Regions from separate parts of the Arthrobacter sp. 754 genome, predicted to be linked through region 1. Evidence: riboswitches for the same ligand, from Rfam matches in the RefSeq annotation. Region 1 holds a riboswitch; each other region holds the start of a gene.
The links. Region 1 has a riboswitch for thiamine pyrophosphate ahead of ABIA70_RS20005 (ECF transporter S component). Riboswitches for the same ligand answer to the same signal wherever they lie in the genome.

Region 1 (7,455 bases):
ACCTGCACCGGTAACGGCTGTGTTCGCGGGCCTGCTGACCAAGGTCGGCGTCTACGCGATGGTCCGCACAGAAACCCTGCTTTTCCCCGGTGACAGCCTGAACACGCCCCTGATGGTCGCTGCGTTATTGACCATGGTGGTGGGGATCCTTGGTGCCCTGGCACAAAGCGACATCAAGCGGCTCCTGTCCTTCACCCTGGTCAGCCACATCGGCTACATGGTCTTCGGCCTGGCGATGTCATCCGTGGCCGGGCTGGGCGCCGCTGTATTCTACGTGGCCCACCACATCACCATCCAGACCAGCCTGTTCCTGGTCACGGGGCTCATCGAACGCCGGGGCGGCAGTTCCTCCGTGGACCGGCTGGCGGGCCTGGCCAAGTTGTCGCCCGTGCTGGCCATCCTGTTCTTTGTGCCGGCCATGAACCTCGCCGGCATCCCGCCGTTCTCCGGATTCCTGGGCAAGGTGGGCCTGATCCAGGCCGGAATCGAACTGGGCACCCCGCTGGCCTACGCCCTGGTGATCGGCGGGGTGGTGACCAGCCTCCTGACGCTCCTGGCCGTGGCCCGGGTCTGGAACCGCGCGTTCTGGCGCAAGCCCTCCGACGCCGAGTACCCGGACCCCGTGCTGCTGGCCGCGCCCGAAGATTCGGACACCGGCAGCAGGGCCGGCCGCACCAACGTCACGCTGCTGCCCCGGACCATGGTTGGCCCCACCGTCGGCCTGGTGCTGCTCGGCGTTGCACTCACCGTCTTCGCCGGCCCGCTCTTCGGTGTCGCCGATCAGGCCGCCCAGGAAATGCTTGACCGGACCTCCTATATCCAAGCGGTAATGGGCGAGGACGCTCCTGTACCGCCGCTGGCCCTGAAGTCGGGAGGCGGAAAATGACCCGCCGCCGGATTTCCCTGCGGCAGGAACTTCCCCTGCTCGTGTGGCTCGTCATCGTCTGGGGCGCGCTGTGGCAGGACTTCAGCGCCGGCAACCTGCTCTTCGGCACGTTATTGGCCGTGCTGGTGGCACGGATGTTCTATCTGCCCCCGGTGGAACTGAGCGGCCGGTTCAATATCCTCCACGCCGTCCCGTTCGCCGTACTGTTCATGGGAAAGGTGGTGGCCGCCAGCATCGACGTCATGTACCTGGCCGTGGTCCGCGGGCCGAAGGTGATCAGCGCCGTCGTCGCCGTCCAGCTCCGCAGCCACCAGGACCTCATGGTCACTGCCACCGGGCATGTCATTTCTTTGATCCCCGGTTCCCTGGTGGTGGAAGTGGACCGTTCCACCTCCACCCTGTACCTCCATGCGCTGAACATCAGCACCCCTGAAGGTGTGGAGAAACTGCGCCAGGAAGTGCGGGCCATCGAGGCAGGCCTGATCCGGATCATGGGCACCCCGGAAGAACTCGAAACGATCCGGCAGGAGGCCGCAGCATGATGCAGACCGTCCTGGCTGTCACGGCAGTCATTCTTTCGCTGGCGGCCGCGGGAGCCATCATCCGGATTGCCCGCGGGCCCTCGCTGCTGGACCGCGTGCTGGCCTCGGACGTCCTGCTTGCCATCCTGGGCGCGGCTTTGTGCATCGACATGGCGGTCAACAGGCACCTGAACAACCTGATGCTGCTGGTTGCGCTGTCCATCGTCGGGTTCGTCGGCTCGGCCACAGTGGCGCGCTTCGTTGCCGGCCGGCGGGAGCAGCCCAATGAATCCTGAAGCCAGCGTCGTGGACACCATCATCGACACCGTATCTGCCGTGTTCATGGTGGTGGGCGCCCTGATGTCCCTTGCCGCCGCCGTCGGCCTGCTCCGCTTCCCGGACCTGCTGAGCCGCATGCACGCGGCCACGAAGCCGCAGGTCCTGGGCCTTTTCCTGCTGCTGGCGTCCATCGGCCTGCAGATGCGCACCTTGTGGGTGTGGCCGGTGCTGCTGGTGGCGTGGATCTTCCAGCTCCTCACGGTGCCGGTGTCCGCGCACATGGTTGGCCGCGCCGGGTACCGCACCAAGCACCTGCACCGTGAGCTGCTCAGCTCCGATGAGCTGGAAGCCGTGGTTCAGAAGGCGGCACAAACCGCCCGGGACGAAGCGTCCGACGCCGGCCGTCCGGACTGATTACCGGCGTCCGGCCTTGCGGCCAACGCCGGACTGCCCGGCCTGCCGGCCGGCGCGCCGGGCAGCCTGGCTAGACGATGTCCTGGGACTTGGCGAAGCGGGTGATGGCGCGCTGGGTGCCGCGGTTGGCGAGCACCTGGATGATGGTGCTGACCGAGGCGGAGATGAGCGCGAAGGTCAGGGCTGAGCGCAGGGTGGTGGGGGTGTCCTCGTGCTTGCCGGTGGGCGGCTTGCGGCCGGTGGACTTTTCCCAGACGGCGTTGACCACTTTGGTGCCGAGGAATCCGGCGCCGAGGCTGACTCCGGTGCCAAGCAGTTTGATGAAAAGGTTCATTCGTGTGACTCCTTGCGGGCGGAAAACGGACTGCCTTTAGCCTAACCGCATGGACGCCAGGATCTCCCGCAGCGCTTCCACCACAAGGTCGTGGTCCTCCTGCTGGGGCAGGCCCGAAACCGTGACAGTGGCAACAGCGCCGGCGCCGGTGACATAGACAGGGAAGCAGCCGCCGTGAGCTGCATACACGGATTCGTCGAACCAGCCCTGGTCCTCGATCCGCCCGCCCCGGAGCCGGGCATGCAACCCCACCAGCAGCGAGGGAATCTCGTACCGCGCAGCGGTGCGCTGCTTGGCCCGCACCCAGTGCTCGTTATCCGGCGTGGCGCCGTCCAAGGCAACATGGAACAGGACCTGGTCCGCCCTGCTGATGTCGATCGCGATGGGCAGCTTGCGGCTCTTGCCGAGTTCCACCAGCAGCAGCCCCAGGTTCAGCGCATCATCCTTGGTGAAACGCGGAAACTGCAGCTCGCTGATCTCGCCGTCGATCCGCGCTATCAGCGCCTCGAGGGCGGCGCGGGGCTGGTCCTCTCCGGAGTCGGGATCAAAGGCTGTCACAGAAGAATGGCCGGTGGTCATGGCCCACAATCTACCGCGCCGGCGGTGTAAACTGGACCACGCCCAACAGGGCAGATTTATTTACGACAGGGGAGCGCCGCCGTCGGGCATCACTGGCATTGCCAGGGAACCGTAGGTGGGCGCTGAGAGTGCGGACAGCCGCAGACCCTCGAACCTGATCCGGTTAGTACCGGCGCAAGGGAGTCGAGTTCTCGAAGTGTCCGGCCAGGGCGGCGACGCCGCGTGCCGGTGCACTTTCCCCTCCTGTTCCTCAGGAGGACCAAATGACAACTGCAGCATTCAACAAGACAACCAATACCTGGCGCGTCGTAGACATTGTGGTGGCCGCGCTTATCGCGATCGCCGGCGGCGTGATTTTCTGGGCGTGGTCACAGGGCGCCGGCATCGTTTCCGCGCCGATGAACGCCGTGTACCCCCCGCTGACCGGCCTGCTGGCCGGCGGCTGGATGATCCCCGCGGTGCTGGGCATGCTCATCATCCGCAAACCCGGCGCAGCACTCTTCTGCGAAACCGTCGCCGCAACCGGCGAGCTCATCATGGGCTCCCAGTACGGCGCCACGGTGCTGATCTCCGGAGTCCTTCAGGGCCTGGGCGCCGAGCTGGTGTTCTTCCTGCTCGTGTACGGCAAGTTCCGGTTCGGCTCGTTCCTGCACCAGAAGTACAACCTCCTCGCCGCCCTGCTGGCCGGCGCAGGTGCAGGGCTGTTCTGCGGCCTGAACGACTCCTTCCTCCCCTGGGGCTGGAACATCGCCTACGAACCCGGTGACAAGCTCGCCTACATCGTGTTCTGCACCATTTCGGGCGCAGTGATTGCCGGCGCCCTGTCCTGGATCGCAACCCGCGGCCTGGCCCGGACCGGTGTGCTGAGCTCCTTCGCGTCCCGGAAGGCAGCTTCGGAGCCTGCCTTCAACTGATGACCGCTTCCGACGCCGGCGCCGCGGAGGTCCGCCCGGCCGCGGTGTCCGCGCGCGGCTGGGGCTGGCGGCACGCCGGCCGCTCCGCCCCCGCCGTCCAGGGGCTCGACCTGGAGATCGGTCCAGGCGAGCGGGTGCTCCTGCTGGGCCCTTCCGGCGCGGGCAAATCCACGCTGCTTCACGCCCTCGCCGGGGTGCTGGGGGATGAGGCGGACGACGCCGACGAGACCGGTTCGCTGCTGATCGACGGCGTCGCTCCCCGCGCCCGGCGCGGACGTTCCGGGCTGATGCAGCAGGATCCGGAAACGCAGGTTGTGCTTTCCCGGCTGGGTGACGACGTCGCCTTCGGCGCCGAAAACCTGGCCGTCCCGCGGGACGAGATCTGGCGGCGGGTCCATGAAGCGCTCGACGACGTCGGACTGCGCAGTGCCGCCCGCCCGCCAGGAGCCGCCGGAACGCCGGGTTCCACCGGCGCGCAAGGTTCCACGGGGCTCGAACTGGACCACCCGACGTCGGCCCTCTCCGGGGGACAGAAGCAGCGGCTGGCCCTGGCGGGGATCCTTGCCATGCGGCCCGGGCTGATCCTGCTTGACGAACCGACGGCCAACCTTGACCCTGCCGGCGTGCTCGAAGTCCGGGACGCGGTAGGCCGGTGCCTGGACAAAACCGGTGCGACGCTGGTGGTGGTGGAACACCGGGTGTCCGTCTGGAAAGACCTGGTGGACCGGATTGTGGTGCTGCAGCCCGGCTCGGCCAACGGTTCGGCTGTCCTGCTGGACGGCCCGCCGGACCAGGTCCTCGCCGAGGCGCGGGAGATGCTGATCGGGGCCGGTGTCTGGGTGCCGGGGTACCTCCCGGCCACCCGGTCCCGCGCGACCGCCGGTTCCGGGGACCTTCTGCTGGCCGCCGAAAACCTGGCTGTCTCCCGCGAGCGGCCGCGGCGCCGCGGGTTCAGGACCATCCCGCCGGTGCCCGTGCAGGAGGGCGTGACCGCTCAGGTCCGGGCAGGCCAGGCACTGACGGTGACAGGCCCCAACGGCGCCGGAAAGTCCACTTTCGCCCTGACGCTCGCCGGACTGCTCACGCCGGTGCGCGGCACGGTGTCCGCCACTGTCGACCTGAGCGCCGGGGCAGGGATTGACCCCTTCAAATGGAAAGCCAACCAGCTGATCTCGCGCATCGGAACAGTCTTCCAGGAGCCCGAGCACCAGTTCGTCACCGGCCGGGTGCTGGACGAGCTGATGTTCGGTCCGCGCCATCTGGGCCACGGGGAGGAACGGGTGGATGACCTGCTCGAAAGGCTTCGCCTGACCCACCTTGTGGACGCCAATCCGTACACGCTCTCCGGCGGCGAAAAGCGGCGCCTCTCCGTGGCCACGGTCCTTGCGGCCCACCCCCGGGTGCTGGTCCTTGACGAGCCCACGTTCGGCCAGGACGCCAACACCTGGGCAGAACTCGCGTCGTTCCTGTCTGAACTGCTCGATGCCGGAACCGCCGTGGTGTCGGTGACCCACGACCAGGAGTTCAGTGCGGTCCTGGGCGGCACGGAACTGCACCTTGGCCCGGCCTCGCTGGGCGAGGCGCGACTGGAAGCCGGTGCCCCGTGAGGGCGGCACTGACGCTGGGCGGAAACCACGCCATCCTCACCCGGGCAAACCCGCTGGCAAAATTTGCGGCGGTCTTCCTGGTTACCCTGGTGCTGGCCCTCTCCATTGACTGGGTATCCGCCACCACCGCACTGCTGGCCGAGTTGGCGCTTTTTCCCCTGGCCGGCCTGACACTCGGACTCCTGTGGCAGCGGGGCTGGCCGCTCATCCTGGCGGCAGCCCTGGGCGGCTGGAGCACCGCCATAGTGGCCGCGGACAGCGGCGCTGTGCTGCTCGACGTCGGGATCTGGTCCATCAGCGAAGGGTCGCTGCAGCTGGGGCTGGGCTTCATGCTCCGCGGGCTGGCGATCGCACTGCCGGCCATCCTGCTGATGAGCTGCACGGACCCCACCGACCTCGCCGATGCCCTGGCCCAGAAGGCCAGTCTGCCCCACCGCTTTGTGCTGGGCACCCTGGCCGCGATGCGGCTTGTGGGGCTGATGGCTGAAGAATGGCAGACCATCGGCATGGCGCGCCGTGCCCGTGGAGTGGGCTCGCACGGAAGCCCCGCTCAACGGCTGCGCGCAACGCTGGGCCAGAGTTTCGGCCTGCTGGTCCAGGCCATCCGCCGTGCCTCCAGGCTGGCCGTCACCATGGAAGCCCGCGGATTTGGCAGCGGACAAAGGACCTGGGCGCGGGAGTCCACTTACTCCGTCCTGGACGTCTGGGTTTTGCTGGGCGGGGTGATGATCGCGGCTGCCGCTGTGGTCTCAGCCGTCAGCGTGGGGACCTGGAACTTCGTCTGGCGCTGAACTGCACGGGTAGTCGTAATCGAAGCCGTGTGCCACAAACTGGGTCAGGGCTACGTCGCCGCCGGGGGTCAACGGCTGGCGTGAGCAGTTGGCCTCCGCCCCGGATACCGAGAGTGCGCCCGCCAGCCAGGTGGGCAGGCCATAGAGGTTGCTGGAGCCTGCCACCGGCCCCACGATCTGCCGCCATTGATAGCTCGAGGAGTAGATGCCGACGTCGGCCTGGATGCTGTGGAAGAAGGCCGTCATGCCTTCAAGAGCGGCGCGGTTGGAGGTCCTGTCGGCTGACCAGCTGTTGCCGATCTCCACATCGAGCCACCACAGGTAATCCTGCGGGTCCGTGATGCCACGGACGTAGGCGTCATCGAAGGCCTTGGCATAGCCATACATGTAAGCGCACGCTTCACCCACGTCCTGGTCTTTGCAGGTTCCGTACGGGTTCGGAACTGAACGGCCCACCGGGTAATCGTTACTTACGGGCCACCATGAACCGGCGTGCCCGGGGTTGGCGGTGTTGACATACAAGGCAACAGAAGGCTGGCCGGTCGGGTTCACACCGATGGCCTGCGCCCAGCGGAGCTGTTCGCCGAGGCAGGGGTTGGTGGTGTTGGCCAGGCCGTTGTTCACGCCCACGATCCCGAATGCAGGATCTGCCGGCAGCGTCTTCCTGCACTGCGGCCAGGAAACATCGTTGCCCAGGACCTGTTCTGTTGAATCGTCCGGTGGCGGTGCGGCGCCGGCTGCCGGAGCCAACGCCAGCCCCAGTACGGCCATGAGCAGGCTCAGCGCTGCTAGCACGGCCACCCGGTGGGTTCTGGCTGGCTGCTCCTGCAACGCGGGCTCGTGCATCGCGGACCTCCACTGTTGCCGGCCCGCGGGGGCTACGCCTAAGGCGCGGTGCCTGTGAAGCCGGTATTTTCAGTGTCCACCGCCCGGCAAGCCTGGTCAAGGAGATGCGTCGGGCAGCGCAGATATCGCATGAGGCGGGTATTTTGTGAGCATTCTCGCGGAATATGGCAATTCGGGGGCCGCAATAACTCACTTGTGATATTTTTGGGGTATGACTCAGGAAGCCGCCGAACACATTGCCGCCACCCTCCGGGACACCCGCACTGAGAAGGGCTGGACCCAGG
Region 2 (7,455 bases), on a different contig from region 1:
CGCACCGAAGAAGAAGGCCCGTTCCGGCAACCCTGCCAAGGCGGCGCAGGAGCTCAAGGACGCCGAGGCGCGAAGGGCGGGGGCCGCGAAGGCGCTTCCCACCGGTGCTGCGTTCGGCCAGCAGTCCGGCGACTTCGATCCCTCGCAGCTGAACCTGCCCAAGGGTTTCGACAAGTTCCTCGGCAAGTAGCCCGGTCTTCAAAGCCCGGCATGGTGCCGGGTCGTGAGGATGTCAGTGCCGTCGAATAGGGTTGGGTCATGTTCAAGCAGAGGGTAGTGTTCGTGCACGGCGCCGGGCCCTTCGGGGCGGCGGCGTGGCCGCGTCAGCACGGAATGGCCCTGGCCTACGATGCACTGTTCCTCCGGCGGCACGGCTTCGACCCCGTCGCCGAGCCCTTGGAGTCTTCCTTTACGGAGGACACGAACATCATCCTGCGCTCGCTGGCCGATGACGGCCGCGGAGGCGCCGGCGGCCACGTTGTCGCCCATGCCCAAGGCTCCATCGCAGCCATGATGGCCGCCGTCCAGCGTCCTGACCTCGTATTCTCCCTGACCCTGGTGGAGCCGGCGTGCCTGTCGCTGACCGCTGAACTGCCTGCCACCTCAGCCCATGTTGCGCTCATGCGGCCGCTCTTTGACGTCCGGCACCAGCTGGGCGATGAAGACTTCCAGCGTGAGTTCGTACGCAGGATGTTCGCGGCGGACCTGCAGGAGCCCGCCACGCCGGAGGAAAAGCGGTCAGCACGCCGGCTCCGGCTGCAGGCGCCGCCCTGGGAAGCGCCGCTTCACATCGTTCCCGGGGTCCCCACCATGGTGGTTACCGGGGGGTGGGAACCGCTCTATGAGGAAATTGCCGGGTACCTGCGCGAGACCGGCGCCCTGCACCGCATCGCTGCGGGCGGGCACCGGCCCCAGGACTCGGCGGAAGGCGACCGCGCCATCCGGTCCTTTATCGCCGAGGCCAGCAGGTCAGCGTCAGTTCAGGCTTCCTAAGGCCGCCTCAGCGTCGGTTGCCGGTACCTGCAGTTCAGGCAGATAAACCCTGCCGCCGGACGCCATGAACTCCGCGCTCTTGGCCCGCATGCCGCTGTATGCCTCGGCGATTGCTGCCTGGGAATCGGCTGAACCGTATTCGTCCCTGATGTCCTGGCTGATCTTCATCGAACAGAACTTCGGTCCGCACATGGAGCAGAAGTGGGCTGTTTTCGCGGCCTCGGCAGGCAGGGTTTCGTCATGGAACGCCTCTGCGGTCACCGGGTCCAGGGACAGCGCGAACTGGTCGCGCCACCGGAACTCGAACCGCGCTTTGGACAGGGCATCGTCCCGCTCGTGGGCGCCGGGGTGGCCCTTGGCAAGATCCGCGGCATGGGCGGCAATCTTGTAGGTGATCACTCCGGTTTTGACGTCGTCCTTGTTGGGCAGTCCCAGATGTTCCTTCGGTGTGACATAACAGAGCATCGCAGTGCCGTAGCGGGCGATTTCGGTGGCGCCGATGGCGGAGGTGATGTGGTCATAGCCGGGAGCCACATCGGTGACCAGGGGACCGAGGGTGTAGAACGGGGCGCCCTTGCACAGTTCCTGCTGCCGCTCCACGTTCTCGCGCACCAAATGGAAAGGCACGTGTCCGGGACCCTCCACCATGACCTGGACATCGAACTCCCAGGCACGCTGGGTAAGTTCAGCCAGCGTATCCAGTTCGGCGAACTGGGCGGCGTCGTTGGCGTCCGCCGTCGCTCCCGGCCGCAGGCCGTCCCCCAGTGAGAACGCCACATCGTACTTCGCGAAGATTTCGCAGAGTTCGTCGAAATGGGTATACAGGAAGTTTTCCTGGTGGTGCGCCAGGCACCAGCCGGCCATGATGGAGCCGCCCCGGGACACGATGCCCGTGACGCGGTTGGCCGTCAGCGGAACGTAGCGGAGCAGCACGCCGGCATGGACGGTCATGTAGTCCACGCCCTGTTCGCACTGCTCGATGACGGTGTCGCGGAAAATTTCCCAGGTCAGGGCGTTGGCCTCGCCGTTGACCTTCTCGAGGGCCTGGTAGATGGGCACGGTGCCGATCGGCACAGGTGCATTGCGGAGGAGCCATTCGCGGGTGGTGTGGATGTCATCGCCGGTGGAGAGGTCCATGACGGTGTCCGCGCCCCACTGCGTGGCCCACTGGAGTTTGTCGACTTCCTCGGCGATGGAACTGGTCACCGCGGAGTTTCCGATGTTCGCGTTGATCTTCACCAGGAAAGCCTTGCCAATGATCATCGGCTCTGATTCCGGGTGGTTGATATTGGCGGGGATGATGGCACGCCCGGCAGCCACCTCGCTGCGGACCAGCTCAACGTCGCAGTTCTCCCGCAGCGCAACAAACCTCATCTCCGGAGTGATGATGCCCGCTCTGGCGTAGTGCATCTGGGTCACCGTCCTGCCTTCGACGGCGCGGCGGGGCACCGGCCGCGCTCCTTTCCACTCCGATGAAGCCGCCCCCCGGCGGACGGCCGAGCGGCCGTCGTCGAACAGGTTCCGCCCGCGGCCTGAATACGCCTCGGTGTCACCTCGCGATTCGATCCAGGAGGAGCGGAACGGTTCCAGGCCGACGACGGGATCGCTGCCGGGACCCGCCGTCCGGTAGACCTGCAATGGCGTGTTGGCTTCGCCGTTGGGGGAGGGTTCCAGGGCGATCTCGGTGACGGGGACCCGGATGCCGTTGTCCGGATCCTCAAGGTACGCCAGGGAATGGGACTTCAGTGACTCGGTGTTTTTGATTGTCCCGTGGACAGGGCTGTGCTGTGTTTCGGTGGTGCTCAAGGGATACTCACTTCCTTCGCCGGCATTACCCGGACAGGTTCAACGGTCGCAGGCAGCGTCAGCCTGATCTCAGCCCATGCGTGGGCCCCCGTGTGGTCGTAGACGAAGCTACCACAGCATGACCTTCCCGGGCTGAGCCGATGGGGATAATCAGAAAAGCAGAAGCACTTGAATTAAATTGAAGCTTCAAGTAAATTAGGTTCATAGCGGCCTTCGAACCCGAAGACCACGGGATACGGGAGTTTTCAATGACTGCAGAAGCAACCAGCCAGGATCTCCTTCCTGCCGATCTCACCATGGGCACCGTGATGCTCAAGGTGGGCGACATGAAGCTGATGACGGACTACTACCAGCGCGCCCTTGGCCTGGAGGTCGTTGCGGAGCAGGACGGCGGTGTCTACCTGGGCCGGCTGCAGCGACCCCTGGTCCACCTCGCAGCAGCCCCCTCATTGAATCTTCCCGGCAGGGGAGAAGCGGGGCTTTTCCACACCGCGCTTCTCTTCGAGACCCGCGCCGCGCTGGCCGCCACCGTGGCAACCACCGCCCAGTACGAACCCCGGTCCTTCACCGGCAGCGCCGATCACCTCGTCAGTGAGGCTTTCTACTTCAATGACCCTGAGGGCAACGGCATCGAACTCTACTGGGACCGGCCCCGGGAAAACTGGTCCTGGGAAGGCACCGACGTGGTCATGGACAGCCTTGCGCTGCCGCCGCAGCGCTATCTTGAGCAGCACCTGACCGAGGAATCCCTGGAAGGCCGGCACGGGGCCGGTGCCGGCGTCGGCCACATCCACCTCCAGGTGGGCGATGTCCACTCCGCCCAGAAGTTCTACGTGGACACCCTGGGCTTCGAAAAGACCGCGGGCTGGCACGGGCAGGCGCTGTTTGTCTCAGCCGGCAGGTACCACCACCACATGGCCATGAACGTCTGGAACAGCCGCGGCGCGGGGCCGCGCAAGGACACCCTGGGCCTGGGCGAGGTGCTCATCGAAGTCCCTTCGGGTGACGACGTCGGGGCGCTCGCCGAACGGTTGAAAGCAGCCGGGGTGGCCTCGCGCAACACAGGAGCCGAACTGCGCTTCGAGGACCCGTGGCGTAACAGCATCCGGGTCGCCGTCCGCTGAACTCCGCGCAGGCCAGGGGTGCGGCCCGCCATGTACTAGGCTGATTCCGAACGGCCCGGGCGGCACTTAAAGCTGCCCGACAGTGCCGCACCGTCGACGGAATGAGGGCTGTTCCCATGGGCTTCACAGAAATCTTTGTAGCTACCCACGACGCCGCGCTGAAGCGCGCCGGGGTCCTTGATGCCGGAGGCTCGCCGGAAGGTCCGGCCGTGCGCATTCCAGGGGTCAGTGACTTCGAGATAGAGCAGCTGGGCGACCTCGCCGGAGCGGCGGTCCACGCCGGCGGTGAAGGCTATGAACTTGCCATGGTTGATGTTTCCAGTGACTCCCTCCTCGGCGTACCGCCGGCCATGGTGCGGGCGCTCGCGGACCTGCTCACCTACGAAACCGAGGGCGAAGGCAATGTCCTTGAAGACGTCGCAGAAGAGTGGGCGGCCCAGGACGACATGCCCTTTGGCGCGGCGGATGCCCGCAAATATGTACAGCAGCTCGCTGAGCTTGCCGCCTCCATCGATGATGCGGAGCGCAGCGGGGTGTATGTCTGGTCCTCCTAGATGGCCGGCGTATGCCTGGTCAGCACGTGTCAAGTCGAAATCCTGACGCTGATCTGGCACAATAAACAGGTACTCGATCTGCGTGGCCCCTCTCTCCGCGTCCGGATCCTGTCCTTCGAACCCTCAAGTATGGCCCGCCCCACGGGTGCAGAACGTCGGTTCACCCCCTTTCTGAAACAGGAGTGACCACAAAAGTGGCCGTAAAGATTCGCCTTAAGCGCTTTGGCAAAATGCGCGCACCGTACTACCGCATCGTCGTCATGGACGCACGCTCCAAGCGTGACGGCCGTGCCATCGAAGAAATCGGCAAGTACCACCCCACCGAAGAGCCCTCATACATCGAGGTCGACACGGACCGTGCCCAGTACTGGCTCGGCGTTGGCGCACAGCCGTCCGAGCAGGTTGCCGCGATCCTCAAGATCACCGGTGACTGGCAGAAGTTCAAGGGCCTCCCGGGCCAGGAAGGCACCCTGAAGACGAAGGCTCCCAAGGCTGCCTTCGTTACCCCGGAAAAGGGTTCCGTGATCATCCCGGAAGCCATCACCAAGAAGGCAAAGCAGTCTGACGCAGCCGAGGCCCCGGCCGAGGCAGAGACCACCGAGGCTGAGTAGATTGCTGGCAGAGGCGCTCGAACACCTGGTTCGGGGAATCGTTGATTCGCCGGAAGATGTCAAGGTCAGCTCGAAGAACAACCGCCGCGGGGACACCCTCGAGGTCCGTGTTCATCAGGATGACCTGGGACGGGTGATCGGCCGCCAGGGCCGCACCGCACGGGCACTGCGCACCGTTGTGGCGGCACTGGCAGACGGCGAGCCGGTAAGGGTCGACGTCGTCGACACCGACCGCCGCCGCTAAGCGCCCGGCAATATCAGTTTTTTGCTCCGGCCCTTCCACCAGTAACGGTGGAGGGGCCGGAGTGCTTTCACTACAAACACCGTGGGTAACCCACAACCGGACAGGGGAACAGATGCAGCTTCAGGTCGCACGAATCGGCAAACCGCATGGAATCCGTGGGGAAGTGACGGTCCAGGTGCTGACGGACGCCCCGGAAGACCGGTTTGTTCCCGGCACGGAGTTCGTGGTGGAACCCGCGTCGGCCGGACCGCTGACTGTTGAGAGTGCACGCTGGAACAAAGACATCCTCCTGCTTGGATTCGCCGGCATTGAAAACCGCAACCAGGCGGAGACGCTGCGCGGAGCCAAGCTGTTCATCGAGACTGAAGAGCTGGATGAGGACGACGACGAGGGCTGGTACGAGCACGAGCTTGTGGGACTCGAGGCGCGGGTCGGGTCACAGGTTGTCGGCAAGGTCGCGGCCCTGCACACCATGCCCGTCCAGGATCTGCTGGTGATCGAAGGCGCGGACGGCAAGGAAATCCTCGTCCCGTTCGTGGAACAGATCGTTCCGGAAGTCGACGTGGCCGGCGGATTTATCCTGCTGACACCCCCGGACGGACTGTTTGACATCAACTCCGAGGACGCCGGTACAGGCGAACCGGAGGAGAACGCGTAGATGAGAATCGACGTCGTCAGTATTTTCCCCGAATACCTGGCGCCCCTGGAGCTGTCCCTCATCGGCAAGGCCCGCCAGGACGGGCTGCTGGACCTGCACGTCCATGACCTCCGCCACTTCACCACCGACAAACACCGCACTGTCGATGACACGCCCTACGGCGGCGGGGCCGGCATGGTGATGAAGGCAGAGCCCTGGGCCCAGGCGCTGGAAGCCGTGGCTGAAGCCAGCGCGGGCAAGGCAGCAAAGCCGGTGCTGATCGTGCCGTCGCCCGCGGGCGAGCGGTTCACCCAGGCGCTGGCACATGAACTGGCCGAAGAGGACCAGCTCGTTTTCGCCTGCGGACGCTACGAGGGCATCGACGAGCGTGTCATTGAATGGGCGGAAGAGCACTTCACGGTGCGGCCCATGAGCCTTGGCGACTATGTGCTGAACGGCGGCGAAGTGGCTGTCCTGGCCATGGTGGAAGCCATCGGCCGGCTGCTGCCCGGAGTGGTGGGGAACCCGGAATCGCTGGTGGAGGAATCCCATTCAGACGGTCTGCTGGAATACCCGGTCTACACCAAACCCTCAAGCTGGCGTGAGCGGGAGGTGCCCGCGGTGCTGCTGAGCGGCAACCACGGCAAGATTGCCCAGTGGCGCCGCCACGAGCAGTACCGGCGGACGGCCCAGCGCCGCCCTGACTTACTCGAAAAGTTCGACGCCGGGAAGCTGCCTCGTGCCGACCGGACCGCGCTGGCGGAGCTGGGGTACGACGTCGTCGACGGTCACCTCCGCGCCCGGGGAGGGTCCGGGACCGACGAGGACGCGGGAACCGGCCCCGCTGCCTGAAGCGTGCCTCAGCCTGAACCGGCGCGATTACCGGAGGCGGCGATTGGCTGTAGGCGTGCGATTGTGGCAAAATTAGTCCTTGTGTCTGCTGGGTCCGCACCTGCTACAGGGGGAGCGCAACCAACAGCTGGACAACCCGGTACTTTCAATCAGTGAAGGAACCGGACCCACTTAACTTTCGGCGGTAATTTCCGGTACATCCGGGCTTGCCCGCCGTGACCCAAAGTGAATGACCTGTGGCGTTCACCAGGAGTGCAATTATGCATATTCTCGATTCAGTAGATGCAGCCTCGCTGCGCACCGATGTTCCCGAGTTCCGCGCGGGTGACACCCTCAAGGTTCACGTGAACATCATCGAAGGCAAGAACTCCCGTGTCCAGGTCTTCCAGGGCTTCGTCCTGGGCCGCCACGGCGATGGCCTCCGCGAAACCTTCACGGTCCGCAAGGTCTCCTTCGGCGTCGGCGTGGAGCGTACGTTCCCGGTTCACTCCCCGATCATTGAAAAGATCGAGGTCGTTTCCAAGGGTGACGTGCGCCGCGCCAAGCTTTACTACATGCGCGAACTGCGCGGCAAGGCTGCCAAGATCAAGGAAAAGCGCGACTTCCACACCGCCAAGTAGGTCTTACCGGACCT
Region 3 (7,455 bases), on a different contig from region 1:
CGAACCTGACCTCACCATCAAGGTGGTCCGCGACGTCTTCAACGAGGACTTCTCCAAGCTGATTGTTTCCGGTGAGGAGGCCTGGGACACCATCGAGGCGTACGTCACGTACGTTGCGCCGGACCTGGTGGGACGCCTCGAAAAGTGGACCAGCGACCAGGACATCTTCGCTGCCTGGCGGATCGACGAGCAGATCCACAAGGCGCTCGAACGCAAGGTCTTCCTGCCCTCCGGCGGCTCCCTGGTGATCGACCGTACCGAAGCCATGACCGTGGTGGACGTCAACACCGGGAAGTTCACCGGCAGCGGCGGCAACCTTGAGGAAACCGTCACCAAGAACAACCTCGAAGCAGCCGAAGAAGTTGTCCGGCAGCTCCGGCTCCGTGACATCGGCGGCATTATTGTCATCGACTTCATCGACATGGTGCTCGAGTCCAACCGCGACCTTGTGCTGCGCCGCATGGTGGAATGCCTGGGCCGTGACCGCACCAAGCACCAGGTCGCCGAAGTGACATCGCTGGGCCTTGTCCAGATGACGCGCAAGCGGATGGGCACCGGGCTCCTCGAGGTCTTCGGGGAGCAGTGCGAAACGTGCGCCGGCCGCGGCATCGTCACCCACGACGATCCTGTGGAACACCGCCGGGCCAATGCAGTCGCTGCCGAGCATCACGTGCAGCGTGCAGACAGCCACCGGATGGACGCGCCGCGCACCGACCAGCGTCCTGATCAGCGCATGGACAGCCCGCGCGGAGACAACCAGCCTGGCGGACGCAACGACCGCAAGCGCCGCCGTGGCCGTGGCGGCCAGCCCCTGGAGGTGGCGCCGGCAGCCCCGGTGCAGATCCACACCGTCCACCCCGACCCCAGCGATGCCGAGCGCCACGCCAAGGCCGAGGCCACGAGGGCTGCACTGGCGAACATTGCCGCTGCTGCCCACGCTGCGCACCTGCATGAGGAAGAGATGGCTCAGGCGGCAGGCGCCGCGGGCCATGCTGCTCCTCCGGCGGCCCAGGCCCAGGCCCCGGCGCAGGCGGCCCCGGCGCCGGCTGTGCCTCCGGCCCCGGCAGAGCGCTCCGAGACTGACTCCACCGGCCGCCCGGCTGCTGTGCTGACGTTCGGCGGCGAGCAGGTCGTGCTGCCGTTCGTTGAGCATCACGCGGACCACCCGCACTCGCCTGCCCTGACCCTGGACCGCCTCGCTGAGGCGTTCGCCAACCTGGGTGCGCCGGTTCCCGCTGAGGCCACGCCGGCTGCTGAGCCGGCTGAGGCTGCTTCAGCAGCCACGCCGGCACAAGGCCAGGGTGCTGAGCGCGCCCAGGCTGAACGCCCCCAGGCGGACCGCCCGGCACGCCAGAAGCCTGCCGCGGAGGAGAAGGACTACTCGGACCACACAGCAGACCAGTCCCGCACCCGCCGCCCGCGGCGGAACCGGAGCGCCAGCCGTGCCCAGGGCGCTGCGAACGCCACTTCGGTGGAACACCATGAAGCAGTTCCGGCGGCTTCCGCCGGGCACTCCCATGCTGCCAAGGCGCCGGAGCACACCCCGGCTCCTGCGGTTGCCAAACCCGCAGCCGAGGCTCCCATCATCCTCGGGGTAGGGGTTCCGGCCTCGGAGCTCTGACCAGCGGAGCTCCGACCAACAAGGGTCTGACAAACATAGTCCTGACCCACCAAGGCTCTGACGAACGAGTACACCGGGATGCCCGGCCAGTCCTGTAATCCACAGGGCGGCCGGGCATCGTGCGTTGAACCACCGTTGGCGCCAGCCGCGTGCGTGCCGCCGTCCCGGCACGTCACGGAAGGCCCGAGCCTGCGCAAAACGCTAGGCTGGACCACTGACACGGGGTGCCGCGCAGAGTGCCGGCTGAGATCCAGACCCGTTGAACCTGTCCGGTTAGCACCGGCGAAGGGATGTCTCCTTGGCTTCCACATCTGTCCTTCCCCAGGCCGCACCAGGCCAACACGCAACCGCCCCCGTGCGGCACGGGATTCCGCGTGTTCTCTCCATTGCGGGCTCCGACCCGTCAGGTGGCGCCGGAATACAGGCGGACCTGAAAAGCATCGCCGCCCTCGGTGGCTACGGCATGGCGGCCATCACCGCCCTGACTGCCCAGAACACGAGGGGCGTCCGGGCCGTGCATGTTCCGCCGGCATCCTTCCTCGCCCAGCAGTTGGAGGCCATCAGTGACGACATCACCATCGATGCCGTTAAGATCGGCATGCTTGGCGACGCTGAAGTGATTGCCGTGGTCCGCGGCTGGCTTGAAAAAGTCCGTCCCGCCGTCGTTGTTCTTGATCCGGTGATGGTGGCAACCAGCGGGGACCGGCTCCTGAAGGAGTCCGCGGAAGGCGCCCTGCGGGAGCTCTTGCCTCTGGCGGACCTGATCACCCCCAACCTGGTGGAACTTGCCCTCCTTCTCGGTGAGCCGCAGGCGCAGAGCTGGGAAGCGGCGCTGCAGCAGGGACGCCGGCTTTCGTCAGCGACCGGCGCCACCATCCTGGTTAAGGGCGGCCACCTCGACGGCGGTGACTGCCCCGATGCCCTGGTCAACACCTCAGGACTGCTTTCGCAGGAAGTAGTGGAGCTGGCGGGGGAGCGGGTACCCACGCCGAACAGCCACGGCACGGGCTGTTCGCTGTCGTCGGCGATGGCGGCTGCGCAGGCCCGCCTGGGGGACTGGGAAGCCGCGCTGCGCCAGGTGAAGCCGTGGCTGGCCGGAGCGCTGCAGGCCTCCGGCCAGCTGGAGGTGGGTGGCGGAAACGGTCCGATCCACCACTTCCATCACACGCGGCAGGCCCCGGCCGAGGGTGAATTCGCGCAGCTGCTCCGGCGGGCAGCCGCGCCGGATCTGGAGGCCATCTACAAACTCGAGTTCATCCGCGACCTCGCCACCGGCGCCCTGTCCGAGGAACAGTTCGCGTATTACCTCGCCCAGGACGCCATCTACCTCAACGGCTACTCGCGGGTCCTGGCCCGGGCCAGCGCGCTGGCGCCCACCGAAGGCGCCCAGCTGTTCTGGGCACGCTCAGCGCAGCAGTGCCTGGAGGTCGAATCCGAGCTGCACAGGAGCTGGCTCAAGTCGCGCACAGTGGTGCCGGGCCTGGGACCGGTCACAAAGTCGTATGTGGACCACCTCCTGGCCGCGTCCGTGTCCGGAAGTTACGGAGCGCTGGTGGCGGCCGTACTCCCATGCTTCTGGCTGTACGCCGAGGTGGGCAGGACCCTGCACGAGGAGTTTGTCGCCGCCGGCGCATCGGCGGAGCACCCCTACGCCGACTGGCTGCGGACCTACGCCGACGAGGACTTCGCCCGGGCCACCCGTGAGGCCATCGCCCTGGCTGACGAAGCCGGGCGGAACGGCTCAGAGGACGAGCGGGCAGCCATGATTGCCGCGTTCAGCCAGTCCTGCCGGTTCGAAGTGGAGTTCTTCGACGCGCCGCGCCTGCACGCCTGAGCACAAACTGCTGCTCCAGCCGGTACGATAGTCGGGCACGGTTCCTGGTTGTCAGTGTTGTATCCGTTTGTGGGTCCTATCACAGACAACCGCCCGTAACCAGCCTCATTTGCGGCCGAAGGCAAAATTAGCGTATTCTAGATCTTCGGTGCTTACGCCAACACTTGGGTTACGACCCCACGGCGTTGAGGCACAGCGAGAGCCCAGCCAATTATGGAACCAGGTTCCGCACGCAAATCTAGTAATAAACGTCGAGAGAAGTGAGTTCCCAAGTGGTGTACGCGATTGTCCGCGCAGGCGGCCGGCAAGAGAAGGTCTCCGTTGGAGACTTCGTTACCCTCAACCGCGTCGCCGGTGGAGCTGGCAGCACCATTGAGCTGCCCGTCCTGCTCCTGGTGGACGGTGAGAAGGTCACCGCCGCAGCTGCGGACCTGGCCAAGGTAACTGTCACGGCTGAGATCCTCAATGACCTTCGCGGTCCGAAGATCGTCATCCAGAAGTTCAAGAACAAGACCGGTTACAAGAAGCGCCAGGGTCACCGTCAGGAACTGACCAAGGTCAAGATCACTGGTATCAAGTAACCTTCGTTACTGTTCAGGTTTTCAGCAGATTCCCCAGAATTTAGAGGCAGGCATTTCAAATGGCACATAAAAAAGGCGCGAGCTCCACTCGCAACGGTCGTGACTCAAACGCCCAGTACCTTGGCGTCAAGCGCTTCGGCGGCCAGGTAGTTTCCGCAGGCGAGATCATCGTCCGCCAGCGCGGCACCCACTTCCACCCGGGCGCCGGCGTAGGCCGTGGCGGCGACGACACCCTGTTCGCACTGACCCCGGGAGCTGTCGAGTTCGGCACCCGCCGCGGTCGCCGCGTAGTCAACATCGTTGCTGCTGCAGCTGCAGAGTAACTAATAGTTCTGAAGCGGTGGAGCGGACCTGTTGGTCCGCTCCACTGTTCTTTTAACCGCATTACAATCGTCTTGGTGCCTGCGGGCGTCCAGGAAACAGCACTGAGGAGATCCACGTGGCGAGCTTTGTAGACCGGGTAGTACTGCACGTATCCGGCGGTACCGGCGGCCACGGCTGTGTCTCCGTCCACCGGGAGAAGTTCAAGCCTCTCGGCGGACCCGACGGCGGCAACGGCGGCGACGGCGGCGACGTCATCCTGCGCGTCGATCACCAGACCACCACGCTGCTGGACTACCACCACGCCCCGCACCGCCATGCCACCAACGGCGGCCCGGGCATGGGCGACTGGCGCGGCGGTAAAAGCGGCGAAACACTGATCCTTCCTGTCCCGGACGGCACCGTGGTCAAGTCCAAGGACGGAACCGTCCTGGCCGACCTCGTCGGCGAGGGTGCCGAGTACGTTGCCGCGGCCGGTGGCCAGGGCGGCCTGGGCAACGCGTCGCTGTCCTCCCAGAAGCGCCGGGCCCCGGGCTTCGCGCTCCTCGGCATCGAGGGCGAGTCCAGCGACATCGTGCTGGAACTGAAGTCCATTGCGGACATCGCCCTGGTGGGCTTCCCCTCTGCCGGCAAATCCAGCCTGATCGCGGCCATGTCAGCCGCGCGGCCCAAGATTGCCGACTACCCCTTCACCACACTCATTCCCAACCTCGGCGTTGTCCAGGCCGGCGATGTCCGTTTCACCATCGCTGACGTCCCGGGCCTGATCGAAGGCGCCAGCGAGGGCAAGGGCCTTGGCCACCACTTCCTGCGCCACGTGGAACGCTGCGCGGCCCTGGTTCACGTGCTGGACTGTGGCACCCTGGAAGCGGACCGCGATCCGCTCTCCGATCTGGCCATCATCGAGGCGGAACTGGAAAAGTACGCCGTGGACATGAGTTACGCCGGCACCGACGGCGAGGTTGTCCCGCTGAACCACCGCCCTCGCCTCGTGGCCCTGAACAAGGTTGACCTCCCGGACGGCAAGGACATGGCCGAGTTCGTTCGCCCGGAACTGGAATCCCGTGGCTACCGGGTCTTCGAAATCTCAGCAACCAGCCACGAGGGCCTGCGCCAGCTTGGCTTTGCCATGGCGGAAATCGTCCAGGCTGCCAGGGACACCCTTGCCGCCGCTCCGCCGAAGGTCCAGCCTCCCGTGCTGCGCCCGCGTGCCGTCAACGAGGCCGGGTTCAAGATCCGCCGCGAGGAAAAGAACCTGGAGCCGCTGTTCCGCGTTCTCGGGGACAAGCCCGTGCGCTGGGTCAAGCAGACCGACTTCACCAATGAAGAAGCCATCGGCTACCTGGCGGACCGCCTCGCCAAACTCGGCGTGGAAAATGAACTTTTCAAGCAGGGTGCCAAGCCGGGCGACACCGTGGTTATCGGCGAGGACGACGGCGTCGTCTTCGACTGGGAGCCCACCATGATGGCCGGCGCCGAGCTGCTCGCCGCCCCGCGTGGCACCGACGTCCGGTTTGCGGACATCGGCGACCGCCCCACCCGCGGCCAGAAGCGGGACGAGCAGCAGGAGCGCAAGGATGCCAAGGCAGCCGCCCGCGCCGAGCTCGAGGCCGAACGCAAAGCCGGAATCTGGACCGAATCGGTCAGCAGCCGCCGGGTCGCCAAGCCGCTCAAGGAGAGTGGACTGGGCGCAGACCATGACGAGTAGCACCGCCGCCGCGGTCCCGCACCTGCGGACCGCGGACCGCAGCGTGCTCTCCGGAGCCCGCAGGATTGTGGTCAAGGTCGGCTCGTCGTCGCTGACCAGCATCAAGGGCGGCATCTCCGAGGAGGCCCTGACCGCCCTTGCCGATGCGCTTGCCGCGAAACGGAACGCCGGCACGGAGATCATCCTGGTGTCCTCGGGGGCCATCGCGGCGGGCCTGGCGCCCCTGGGCCTGGCCAAGCGGCCGCGTGACCTTGCCACCCAGCAGGCCGCGGCCAGCGTTGGCCAGGGCCTGCTGATGGCCCGCTACACACAGGCGTTCGGCGCCCATGGCGTGACCGTAAGCCAGGTGCTGCTCACCGCGGATGACCTGATGCGCCGCAGCCAGCACACCAACGCCTTCCGCGCCCTGGACCGGCTCCTGAACCTCGGTGTGGTGCCCGTGGTCAACGAAAACGACACCGTGGCCACCCACGAGATCCGGTTCGGGGACAACGACCGCCTCGCCGCTCTGGTGGCGCACCTGGTCCGCGCTGACGCGCTGGTGCTGCTCTCCGACGTCGACTCCCTGTATGACGGGCCGCCGTCGCACGGCGCCAAGCGGATTCCGCTCGTCGAAGGCCCGCATGATCTCGATGGGGTTTCCATCGGCAAGACCGGGAAAGCAGGCGTGGGGACCGGGGGCATGATGACCAAGGTCGAGGCGGCAACCATAGCTGCCGGCTCGGGGATCCACGCACTGGTCACCTCCACCGCCAATGCCGCGGCAGCATTGGCCGGGGACGACGTCGGGACCTGGTTCACCGTCAACGGCGCCCGCAAGCCGGTCCGGATTCTGTGGTTGGAGCATCTGGCGTCAGTCCGTGGCCGGCTGATTCTCGACGACGGCGCCGTCAAGGCTGTCCGCGACCGCCACACCTCCCTGTTGCCGGCCGGCATTTCCGCCGTTGACGGCGATTTTGAAGCGGGCGACGCCGTCGAGATGGTCAGTGCCGACGGCACCGTCATTGCCCGGGGCCTTGTCAACTACTCCGCGGCGGAACTGCCCCAGATGCTGGGAAGGTCCACTAAGGAACTCGGCAAGTCGCTGGGCCGCGGCTATGACCGTGAAGTTGTTCACGTTGATGACCTGGTGCTGGTCTGAGCACGCGACTCGCCTAAACTTGAACCATGACTGAGGCGCTGACCCACAATACTGCTGCGACATCCGCGGACAACACGGCCGTCCCTGCTTCCCCGGAAGCACCTTCCGTTGCGGTCTCCGCCGCTGACGTTGAGGCCGCAGTGCACGCGATCGCCGACCGTTCAAAGCACGCAGCACGCCGGATGGCCAGGGCCAACCGGGCGTGGAAGGACCGCGGCCTGCGCGCCATCGCGGCCTCCCTCCAGGAGC
Region 4 (7,455 bases), on a different contig from region 1:
GAAGGTGCGTGCGCGCCACGGTTGCACCGCGGCCGCTGAGGAAGTGGAGTTCGCCCTCCGCCGGATGGTCAAGCAGCTGCTGCACGTGCCCACGGTGCGTGCCCGCGAGCTGGCGGCCAACGGGCAGCAGGACGACTACGTCTCAGCCCTCGAGACCCTCTACGGGATCACCGTCGAGCAGCCGGCCGCGCCGGCCCCGGCGGAATGCCCGGTGGACCACAAAGGCCTCGAAACCGCCTGACGGCCACGTTGCCCTATCAGTTTTAGCCCTCAACCGGCCGTTTTGGCGACCAAAAGTGATAGGGCAACCGGTCAGTAGACGGGCTTCTGGGGCTCCACGTCACGAACCCAGGCCAGGATGCCGCCGTCGAGGTGGCTGACCCGCTCGTAGCCGGCCTTCCGGGCCGCTTCCAGGACATTGGCTGACCGGGTACCGGCCTTGCAGTGGAACACGATGTCCTTATCCTGCGGCAGCTCGGCCCAGGCCTCCCCTGCCAGGATGCGGCCCTGCGGGATCAGCACGGAACCGTCGATGCTCACAATCTCGTGTTCACCGGTTTCGCGGACATCCACCAGTTCGAAGTCCTTCAGGCCCGCCTTGCGCGATGCCAGCATGGTGGCCAGCTGCGTTGCCGTGACAGTGTGCTCGGTATCGGTGCCGGCGGCCGGGGCAATGCCGCAGAACGCCTCGTAATCCGTCAGTTCCGTGATCGGCTCCGCCGCCGGGTCCTTGGACACGCGGATCTCCCGCCAGCTGCCGCCCAGGGCATCAAACAGGGCCACGCGTCCCAGCAGGGAACGCCCGACGCCGGTGATCAGCTTGACCGCTTCGGTCACCATGAGGGATCCCACGGCCGCGCACAGCATGCCGAATACGCCGCCTTCACCGCAGGACGGCACGGAACCGGCCGGCGGCGCCTCCGGGTAGAGGTCGCGGTAGGTGGGGCCGTGCTTCTCCCAGAACACGCTGACCTGGCCGTCGAAGCGGAAGATGGAGCCCCACACATAGGGCTTGCCCAGGATCGCGGCGGCATCGTTGACCAGGTAGCGCGTGGCAAAGTTGTCCGCCCCGTCCAGGATCAGGTCATAGTCCCCGAAGAGCTCCAGTGCGTTGGAGGCGTCAAGCCTGAGATTATGCAGGCGGACCTCCACAAGCGGGTTCAGCGCGGCGATCGCGTCCCGGGCGGATTCGATTTTGGGCCGGCCCACGTCCGCAACGCCATGGATCACCTGGCGCTGCAGGTTGCTCAGGTCCACGGAGTCGTCGTCGACTATTCCCAGCGTCCCGACGCCGGCGGCGGCCAGGTAGAGCAGCGCCGGCGAGCCCAGTCCCCCGGCACCGATGACCAGGACCTTCGCGTTCTTCAGCCGCCGCTGCCCCACAGCACCGATCTCAGGAATAATGAGGTGCCGGGAATAGCGTTCCACCTCAGCCGGAGTAAGTTCACCGGCGGGCTCCACCAGCGGTTCGAGAGTAACAGGGGAGACATTTGCGGTGAATGTTGAAGCCATACTTCAATGTATGCCCCCAGATACCGCGCGGTCATATTACCGCACAGTAAAGTGGAGTTAACTGCAAGCGAAAGTAGGACAACTGTGGTCCATGAAGCACGGGCTGACCGGGCGTCCGGCGGCGAACCTGCCGTACCTCCGCGCACAGGACAACGATCCGCCCGGCTTCCCCGGGACGAACGCCGCGCGCAGCTGCTCGCCGCGGCCCAGGAGGTCTTCGTAGCCAACGGCTACCACGGCGCAGCAATGGACGAGATCGCCGAGACGGCCCATGTCAGCAAGCCTGTGCTTTATCAGCACTTCCCCTCCAAACGCGAGCTGTACATTGCCCTGCTGGACAGCCATCTCGCGTCCCTGACGGATCTGATGCTTGGCGCGCTGAACTCCACCACAGACAATGACGAACGCGTCCAGGCGGTGATGCGGGCGTATTACCGCTTTATCGCCAGCGACGACCAGGCCCACCGGCTGGTCTTTGAATCGGACCTCATCAATGATCCCGATGTCAGTTCCCGGCTCGAAACCTTCAACAAGACCTTCGCTGATGCCGTGGCACGGGTCATCGCCGAGGACACCAAGCTGCCGCACCTGGAAGCCCAGCTCCTGGGCCGCGGACTGGCCGGAATGGCCCAGGTCAGCGCCCGCTACTGGCTGGAAACGGACGGCAATCTGGACCTCGATGTGGCCAGCGACCTCATTTACCGTTTAGCTTGGCGCGGAATCTCGCGCTTTCCCAAAGAGACCTAGACTACAAATAAGAGACCCTTACTGAATTTTGATTGGCTGGGAGGCCCCGCATTGGAAATTAAAATCGGCGTACAGAATATTGGCCGCGAAATCATCCTGGAATCCAACCAGGACGCCGACGCCATTGCCAAGATTGTCGAAGAGGCCATCACCAAGGGCAGCGAACTCCGCCTCAAGGATGACAAGGGACGCGTCATCATCGTTCCCGGCAACGCCCTGGGCTACGTGGAAATCGGTGCCGAAGAGTCCCGCCGCGTCGGTTTCGGCCAGTTCTGACAGCTGGCATCCATGCTCTCACTCACCATTGTTGTCCTCGTTACAGCGGCCGCCGGCTTTGTGGTCTGGGCCAATGACAAACGCCATGCCAGGTACGGCATGGGGTTGCCCGCGGGAGTAGCCGTAGCCGTGGGCGCGCTGAGCTGGATCATCTTCATGACGGCAGGTTTTGGCTACCTTCCCGGCCTGACGTGGATTCCCTGGATCCTGCCCATGCTTCTCGGGACCGCGGCAGCCATCGGCGCCGTCATCTACCTTGGCCGCACGCGCACCCGCCACGACACCATGCGGCTGACGCAGGCTCTCAGGCTGTAGTTGGAGGCCTGTAGTTGGAGCCGGCTCTGAGCCGGGCCGGACTTCAGAATCAGTGTTCCGGCTGGTGCCCCGCCTCGGTGCACACGCAGAGCCGGTTTCCTTGAGCATCCGTGACCACCACCCAATCGGGTGCGTGGTCACGGTTCATTAAGGCTCCGGTTGCCGCCGTCCTGTCCAGGACCGGCCCCGATTCGGCGAGGCTCCAGTGGACATCAAGATGGAGCCTGTTGCTGTTTGGCGTGGGCGTTTCCTGGAACCAGATACCCGGCCCACGGCCGTACGGGTCCACCAGCTCCCCGCCGGGACCCTTCTTGTACCCCAGCGCGACGCGCCACACTTCGGCGATCTCCGCAGCGTCCGCCGTGTCGATGCCGATCTCCACCGTGCGGAACAGCCCCGGCTGCGCCTCTGCCCCTATTTCGGCGGCCACGGAGCCCGCCGCCTTCGCGGCAGCGGCGTCCCGCTCGGTGACCTGGCCCCCGGCGTCATGCGAGGTGTAGCGGATAAACACCCGGTTGTACCGCCAGTCCAGGTCGGGGTGGTGGTTCTGCTCTTCCGCGAAACGTCCGACGGCGGCTATCAGCTCAAGTGCGGCGGCCGACGTCGGCGCCTTGTAGACGGTGACCAGACCGCCGAGCCGGTACCGCCAATCGGGCAGTGCAGCCAGGACCGCGTCGAGCCGGTCCCGGGTGAGTATGTCTTCCATGCCGGCCATAGCGGACTCCTTGGCTCGTTACTCCACAGCCCGGCCCGACGGCCGGCACCAGGTGCCGGCCTAGAGGAACTCCGCGCGGCCTTCCATGGCCGATGACGCCAGGGCGTGCTCGCGGCGCGGTATCCTGCCGGCCGCTTTCGCCAGCCTACCGGCGATGACTGCGTGTTTGAAGGCCTCGCCCATCAGTGCCGGGTTCTGGGCGCGGGTCACCGCTGTGGCCAGCAGCACGGCGTCGCAGCCCAGCTCCATGGCGAGCGCCGCGTCAGAGGCCGTACCGATGCCGGCGTCAAGGACCACGGGCACGGAGGCCCGCGAGACGATCAGCTCGATGTTGTGTGGGTTGAGGATGCCCAGGCCTGTGCCGATGGGAGCGCCCAATGGCATCACGGCGGTGGCCCCCAGGTTTTCCAGGCGCAAGGCAAGGACGGGGTCATCGTTGGTGTAGGCGAACACCTTGAAGCCGCGGTTCACGAGCTGTTCAGTGGCATCCACCAGCTCCACGGCGTCCGGCAGCAGCGTCTGTTCGTCGGCGATAACCTCGAGCTTGACCCAGTCGGTCTCCAGCGCTTCACGTGCCAGTTCGGCCGTCATGACCGCGTCGCGGGCGGTGAAACAGCCCGCGGTGTTGGGCAGGATCCGGATCCCGTGGTCCACCAGGAGCTGGAAGAGAGACCCGGACTCGGCAGGCGAATACCGGCGCATGGCCACGGTGGTCAGCTCGGTTCCGGACGCCAGAAGGGCTGCGCCCAACCCGTCCAGGCTGGGGGCGCCGCCGGTGCCCATGATGAGGCGCGAGCCGAGCCCGACGCCGTCGATGGTCAGGCAGTCGCTGCGCCCTGCGTTGTCCACCGTTGTTCGGGACGCAGCGGTGGTGTTGGTTTCTGTCATGGTGTCAGCCTCCCTGGACTGCGGTGACCAGTTCGACGTCGTCGCCCTCGGCGAGAGCCGTCACGTACCACTGGCTGCGGGGTACTACTTCGGAGTTGCGGGCGACGGCGACGCCCAGTTTCTGCCCGTCGGTCGCCTGGCCACTGGCAGCGAGTGGCCGGCCGGTGACCTGGCTGACCAGGGTGGTGATTGAGGCGTCGTCGGCTACGGCATGCCGCGAACCGTTGAGGGTGATGTTCATGCTGATTCCTTCTGGTGGTCGATGACACCCGGTAGATCCTGGCCGGGGGCCTTCGGGCGTGAAAACCTTGACGGATTCATGGCCGCCCAGCGCCGGTCCCCCCGGCCCTCCATCAGGGCCCGGCAAATAGCCGCCGCCGCTGGGGCAAGCAGCACACCGTGGCGGAAGAACCCGGTGGCGATGATCAGCCCGGGAACATCAGGGACGCGGCCGAGGAGCGGTGCGTTGTCCGGGGTGGCGGGACGCGCCCTGGCCGTGCATTCCAGGAGTTCCAGCTCCGAGACCGCAGGCACCAGGACCTGGGCGTCCCGCAGCAGTTGGTAGACGCCACCGGCTGAGACTGCCGTGTCCGACTTCACGGGGTCCTCTGCAGCGGACACCGCATCTTCCCGCTGGGTCGCCCCGATCACCACTGAGCCGTCCTGCCGCGGAACGATGTACACAGGCACGCCGCGGACCAGCCCGCGGACGGTGGATGTGACCAGCGGGCGGAGGTGCCGGGGAACAGCCAGCCTGAGGATGTCCCCGTAAACGGGCCGGAGGGGAAGGTGCAGTCCCTCCGGCAAGCCGCCCAGGGAGGGCGCCTGCAACCCGTTGGCCACAATGGTCTCGCGCGCCTGAACTGTTCGGCCCTGCGCAAGGCCCACGCCCGTGACGCGGCCGTTCTCCCAGAGGAGGGACCGGGCCCGGTCGTCGACGGCGAATCCGCCGCGTGCACCCCCAACCGCGGTTCCGGCACCGGGCTCGTGGACGGCCAGGAGCCCCCTCAGGGATGCCACCAGCTTCCGGGGATCCACCTGGTGGTCGGCGGCGATTTCCAGGGCGCAGGAAATGGCGGGGCTGAGGAGGCCTTCCTTGGCCCTGGCCTCGCGGACGGTGAGCGGTTCAACTTCCAGTCCGCTGGCCTGCTGCACGGTGCGCAGGTCCATCAGTGCCCGGCGGTCCGCCGCGTCCGCGCCTACGGCAAGGGTCGGCGTCGTCAGATAGCCGGGATCCGCTGCTCCCGCGCGGGCAAGGTCGGCTGCAAAAGCCGGCCACAGGAGGGAGGATTCGAGCATCAGCTCGAGGAGGTCTTCCTCCTGGTAGTGGAGCTCGCTGACAGGGGCGAGCATACCGGCAGCTGCCCAGCTGGCGCCCTGCCCCGGGGCGTCATCGATCAGGGCCACGGAGCGGCCCGAGCGCCGTGCTTCCCACGCAATGCAGTGGCCGATGACTCCGCCGCCGATCACCGCCACGTCAGCTTGAAGCGTCTTCCCAGCGTGAAGCATGAGGACGTTCCTTCCCTACGCCGGTACTAGCCGGATCAGGTCAAGCGGTCGGCTCTGACGCCCTCTCAGCCCCGCAGCTTTATGACGGCTGCAGCGGGCTCCCGCAGTACCCGACCAGTGTAGGGGAATTAGGCTGGCATCCATGAACGTGACTTCCGCACCCCCTTCCGGTCCCGCCGCCTCCGGTTCCACACCTGATTCCGCCGGCGGCCTCCCCGGCAGCGCCAGGCTGTACCTTTGCACCGATGCCCGCCGGGACCGCGGGGACTTTGGCGAGTTCGTGGAAGCGGCGTTTGCCGGCGGGGTGGACATCATCCAGCTCCGCGACAAGGGGATCGAGGCTGCCGAGGAACTGGAGCTGCTGGCGGTGCTTCGGGCGGCGGCCGAGCGCCACGGGCGGCTGTGGGCGGTCAATGACCGCGCGGACATCGCGCTGCTGTCCGGAGCGCCGGTCTTCCACATCGGACAGCAGGACCTGCCGGTGGCATCCGCCCGCTCGCTGCTTGGCGCGAACGGAGTGATCGGGCTGTCGACGCACACCCCGGAACAGGTGGAAGGGGCCATACGGCTGTCCTCCGCCCTGAGCACGCCCGACGGCGGCCTGGACTATTTCTGTGTGGGCCCCGTCTGGGCCACACCCACCAAACCCGGCAGGGCCGCCGTCGGACTGGAACTGGTGCAGTATGCAGCGGAGGCTGTGAAGGCGGCCGGCGGCGACCAGGCCACCGTTCCCTGGTTCGCGATCGGTGGGATCGACCTCGGCAACGTCGAGAAGGTAGTGGCGGCGGGGGCAGGCAGGATTGTGGTGGTGCGCGCCATCACCGAGGCCGATGACCCGGCGGCTGCGGCCGCCGCGCTCCTGGCTGCTCTGGACGCGGGTGCCGCCTGACCCGGCTGCCTGACGCCGCGCCGCCCAATGGCGTGCCGCCAGGCAATCCCCCGCGCGGCGGGTCACCGCGTGCACGATCTGCGAAAATCGGGCTAATCTGACTTTTGTGTCACATCATCGTTTGGCTCCGTATGTCCGCGAACACACCAACGCCCTTGAGGCGGCCCTGAGTGCCCTTCGGACTGAGCTGGAACTGCCGGGGCCCTACCCGGAAGAGGCGGTCCGGGACGCCGAGGCCGCCGTCGCTTCCCACGAGCTGCCAGAAGCCGACCTGACGCACGTCGGGTTCCTCACCATCGATCCGGCCTCGTCCACCGACCTTGACCAGGCGCTTTTCATCGAACGCAACGGTGCCGGGTACCGCGTCCTGTATGCCATCGCCGACGTCCCGTCCTTCGTCCGCCCCGGCGGCGGCCTGGACGCCGAAACCCGCCGGCGAGGCCAGACGTTCTACGCTCCCGACGGCCGCATCCCCCTGCACCCCGAAGTCATCAGCGAAGGGGCCGGAAGCCTCCTGGCCGGCCAGCTCTGCTCGGCCTTTGTCTGGGACTTTGAACTGGACGACGCCGCACACGTCTCTTCAGTGACCGTCAGCCGGGCCCGG

Region 2: linked by a shared signal. The riboswitch ahead of thiC (phosphomethylpyrimidine synthase ThiC) and the one ahead of ABIA70_RS20005 (ECF transporter S component) in region 1 are both predicted to bind thiamine pyrophosphate.
Region 3: linked by a shared signal. The riboswitch ahead of thiD (bifunctional hydroxymethylpyrimidine kinase/phosphomethylpyrimidine kinase) and the one ahead of ABIA70_RS20005 (ECF transporter S component) in region 1 are both predicted to bind thiamine pyrophosphate.
Region 4: linked by a shared signal. The riboswitch ahead of thiO (glycine oxidase ThiO) and the one ahead of ABIA70_RS20005 (ECF transporter S component) in region 1 are both predicted to bind thiamine pyrophosphate.

Annotation. Positions count from the first base shown of each region.
Region 1 covers NZ_JBEPSC010000008.1:61,326-68,780, forward strand. Annotated here, with positions in the region: gene ABIA70_RS19975 (Na+/H+ antiporter subunit D) at 1-886, shown strand, start outside; gene ABIA70_RS19980 (Na+/H+ antiporter subunit E) at 883-1,428, shown strand; gene ABIA70_RS19985 (MrpF/PhaF family protein) at 1,425-1,703, shown strand; gene mnhG (monovalent cation/H(+) antiporter subunit G) at 1,693-2,100, shown strand; gene ABIA70_RS19995 (DUF4235 domain-containing protein) at 2,171-2,434, opposite strand; gene ABIA70_RS20000 (heme-degrading domain-containing protein) at 2,471-3,013, opposite strand; TPP riboswitch at 3,071-3,212, shown strand; gene ABIA70_RS20005 (ECF transporter S component) at 3,277-3,927, shown strand; gene ABIA70_RS20010 (ABC transporter ATP-binding protein) at 3,927-5,534, shown strand; gene ABIA70_RS20015 (energy-coupling factor transporter transmembrane component T family protein) at 5,531-6,325, shown strand; gene ABIA70_RS20020 (glycoside hydrolase family 25 domain-containing protein) at 6,284-7,171, opposite strand; gene ABIA70_RS20025 (UDP-N-acetylglucosamine 1-carboxyvinyltransferase) at 7,383-7,455, shown strand, end outside.
Region 2 covers NZ_JBEPSC010000001.1:241,018-248,472, reverse strand. Annotated here, with positions in the region: gene ffh (signal recognition particle protein) at 1-190, shown strand, start outside; gene ABIA70_RS01240 (alpha/beta hydrolase) at 259-993, shown strand; gene thiC (phosphomethylpyrimidine synthase ThiC) at 976-2,799, opposite strand; TPP riboswitch at 2,794-2,901, opposite strand; gene ABIA70_RS01230 (VOC family protein) at 3,048-3,923, shown strand; gene ABIA70_RS01225 (hypothetical protein) at 4,040-4,477, shown strand; gene rpsP (30S ribosomal protein S16) at 4,672-5,088, shown strand; gene ABIA70_RS01215 (RNA-binding protein) at 5,090-5,332, shown strand; gene rimM (ribosome maturation factor RimM) at 5,445-5,990, shown strand; gene trmD (tRNA (guanosine(37)-N1)-methyltransferase TrmD) at 5,991-6,821, shown strand; gene rplS (50S ribosomal protein L19) at 7,082-7,441, shown strand.
Region 3 covers NZ_JBEPSC010000001.1:144,778-152,232, reverse strand. Annotated here, with positions in the region: gene ABIA70_RS00750 (Rne/Rng family ribonuclease) at 1-1,621, shown strand, start outside; TPP riboswitch at 1,832-1,929, shown strand; gene thiD (bifunctional hydroxymethylpyrimidine kinase/phosphomethylpyrimidine kinase) at 1,977-3,455, shown strand; gene rplU (50S ribosomal protein L21) at 3,728-4,036, shown strand; gene rpmA (50S ribosomal protein L27) at 4,096-4,359, shown strand; gene obgE (GTPase ObgE) at 4,476-6,065, shown strand; gene proB (glutamate 5-kinase) at 6,055-7,206, shown strand; gene ABIA70_RS00720 (glutamate-5-semialdehyde dehydrogenase) at 7,233-7,455, shown strand, end outside.
Region 4 covers NZ_JBEPSC010000001.1:588,269-595,723, forward strand. Annotated here, with positions in the region: gene ABIA70_RS02755 (glutamyl-tRNA reductase) at 1-241, shown strand, start outside; gene moeB (molybdopterin-synthase adenylyltransferase MoeB) at 313-1,512, opposite strand; gene ABIA70_RS02765 (TetR/AcrR family transcriptional regulator) at 1,597-2,259, shown strand; gene ABIA70_RS02770 (DUF3107 domain-containing protein) at 2,311-2,535, shown strand; gene ABIA70_RS02775 (hypothetical protein) at 2,548-2,850, shown strand; gene ABIA70_RS02780 (4a-hydroxytetrahydrobiopterin dehydratase) at 2,900-3,565, opposite strand; gene ABIA70_RS02785 (thiazole synthase) at 3,626-4,453, opposite strand; gene thiS (sulfur carrier protein ThiS) at 4,458-4,694, opposite strand; gene thiO (glycine oxidase ThiO) at 4,691-5,962, opposite strand; TPP riboswitch at 5,958-6,077, opposite strand; gene thiE (thiamine phosphate synthase) at 6,105-6,851, shown strand; gene ABIA70_RS02805 (RNB domain-containing ribonuclease) at 6,958-7,455, shown strand, end outside.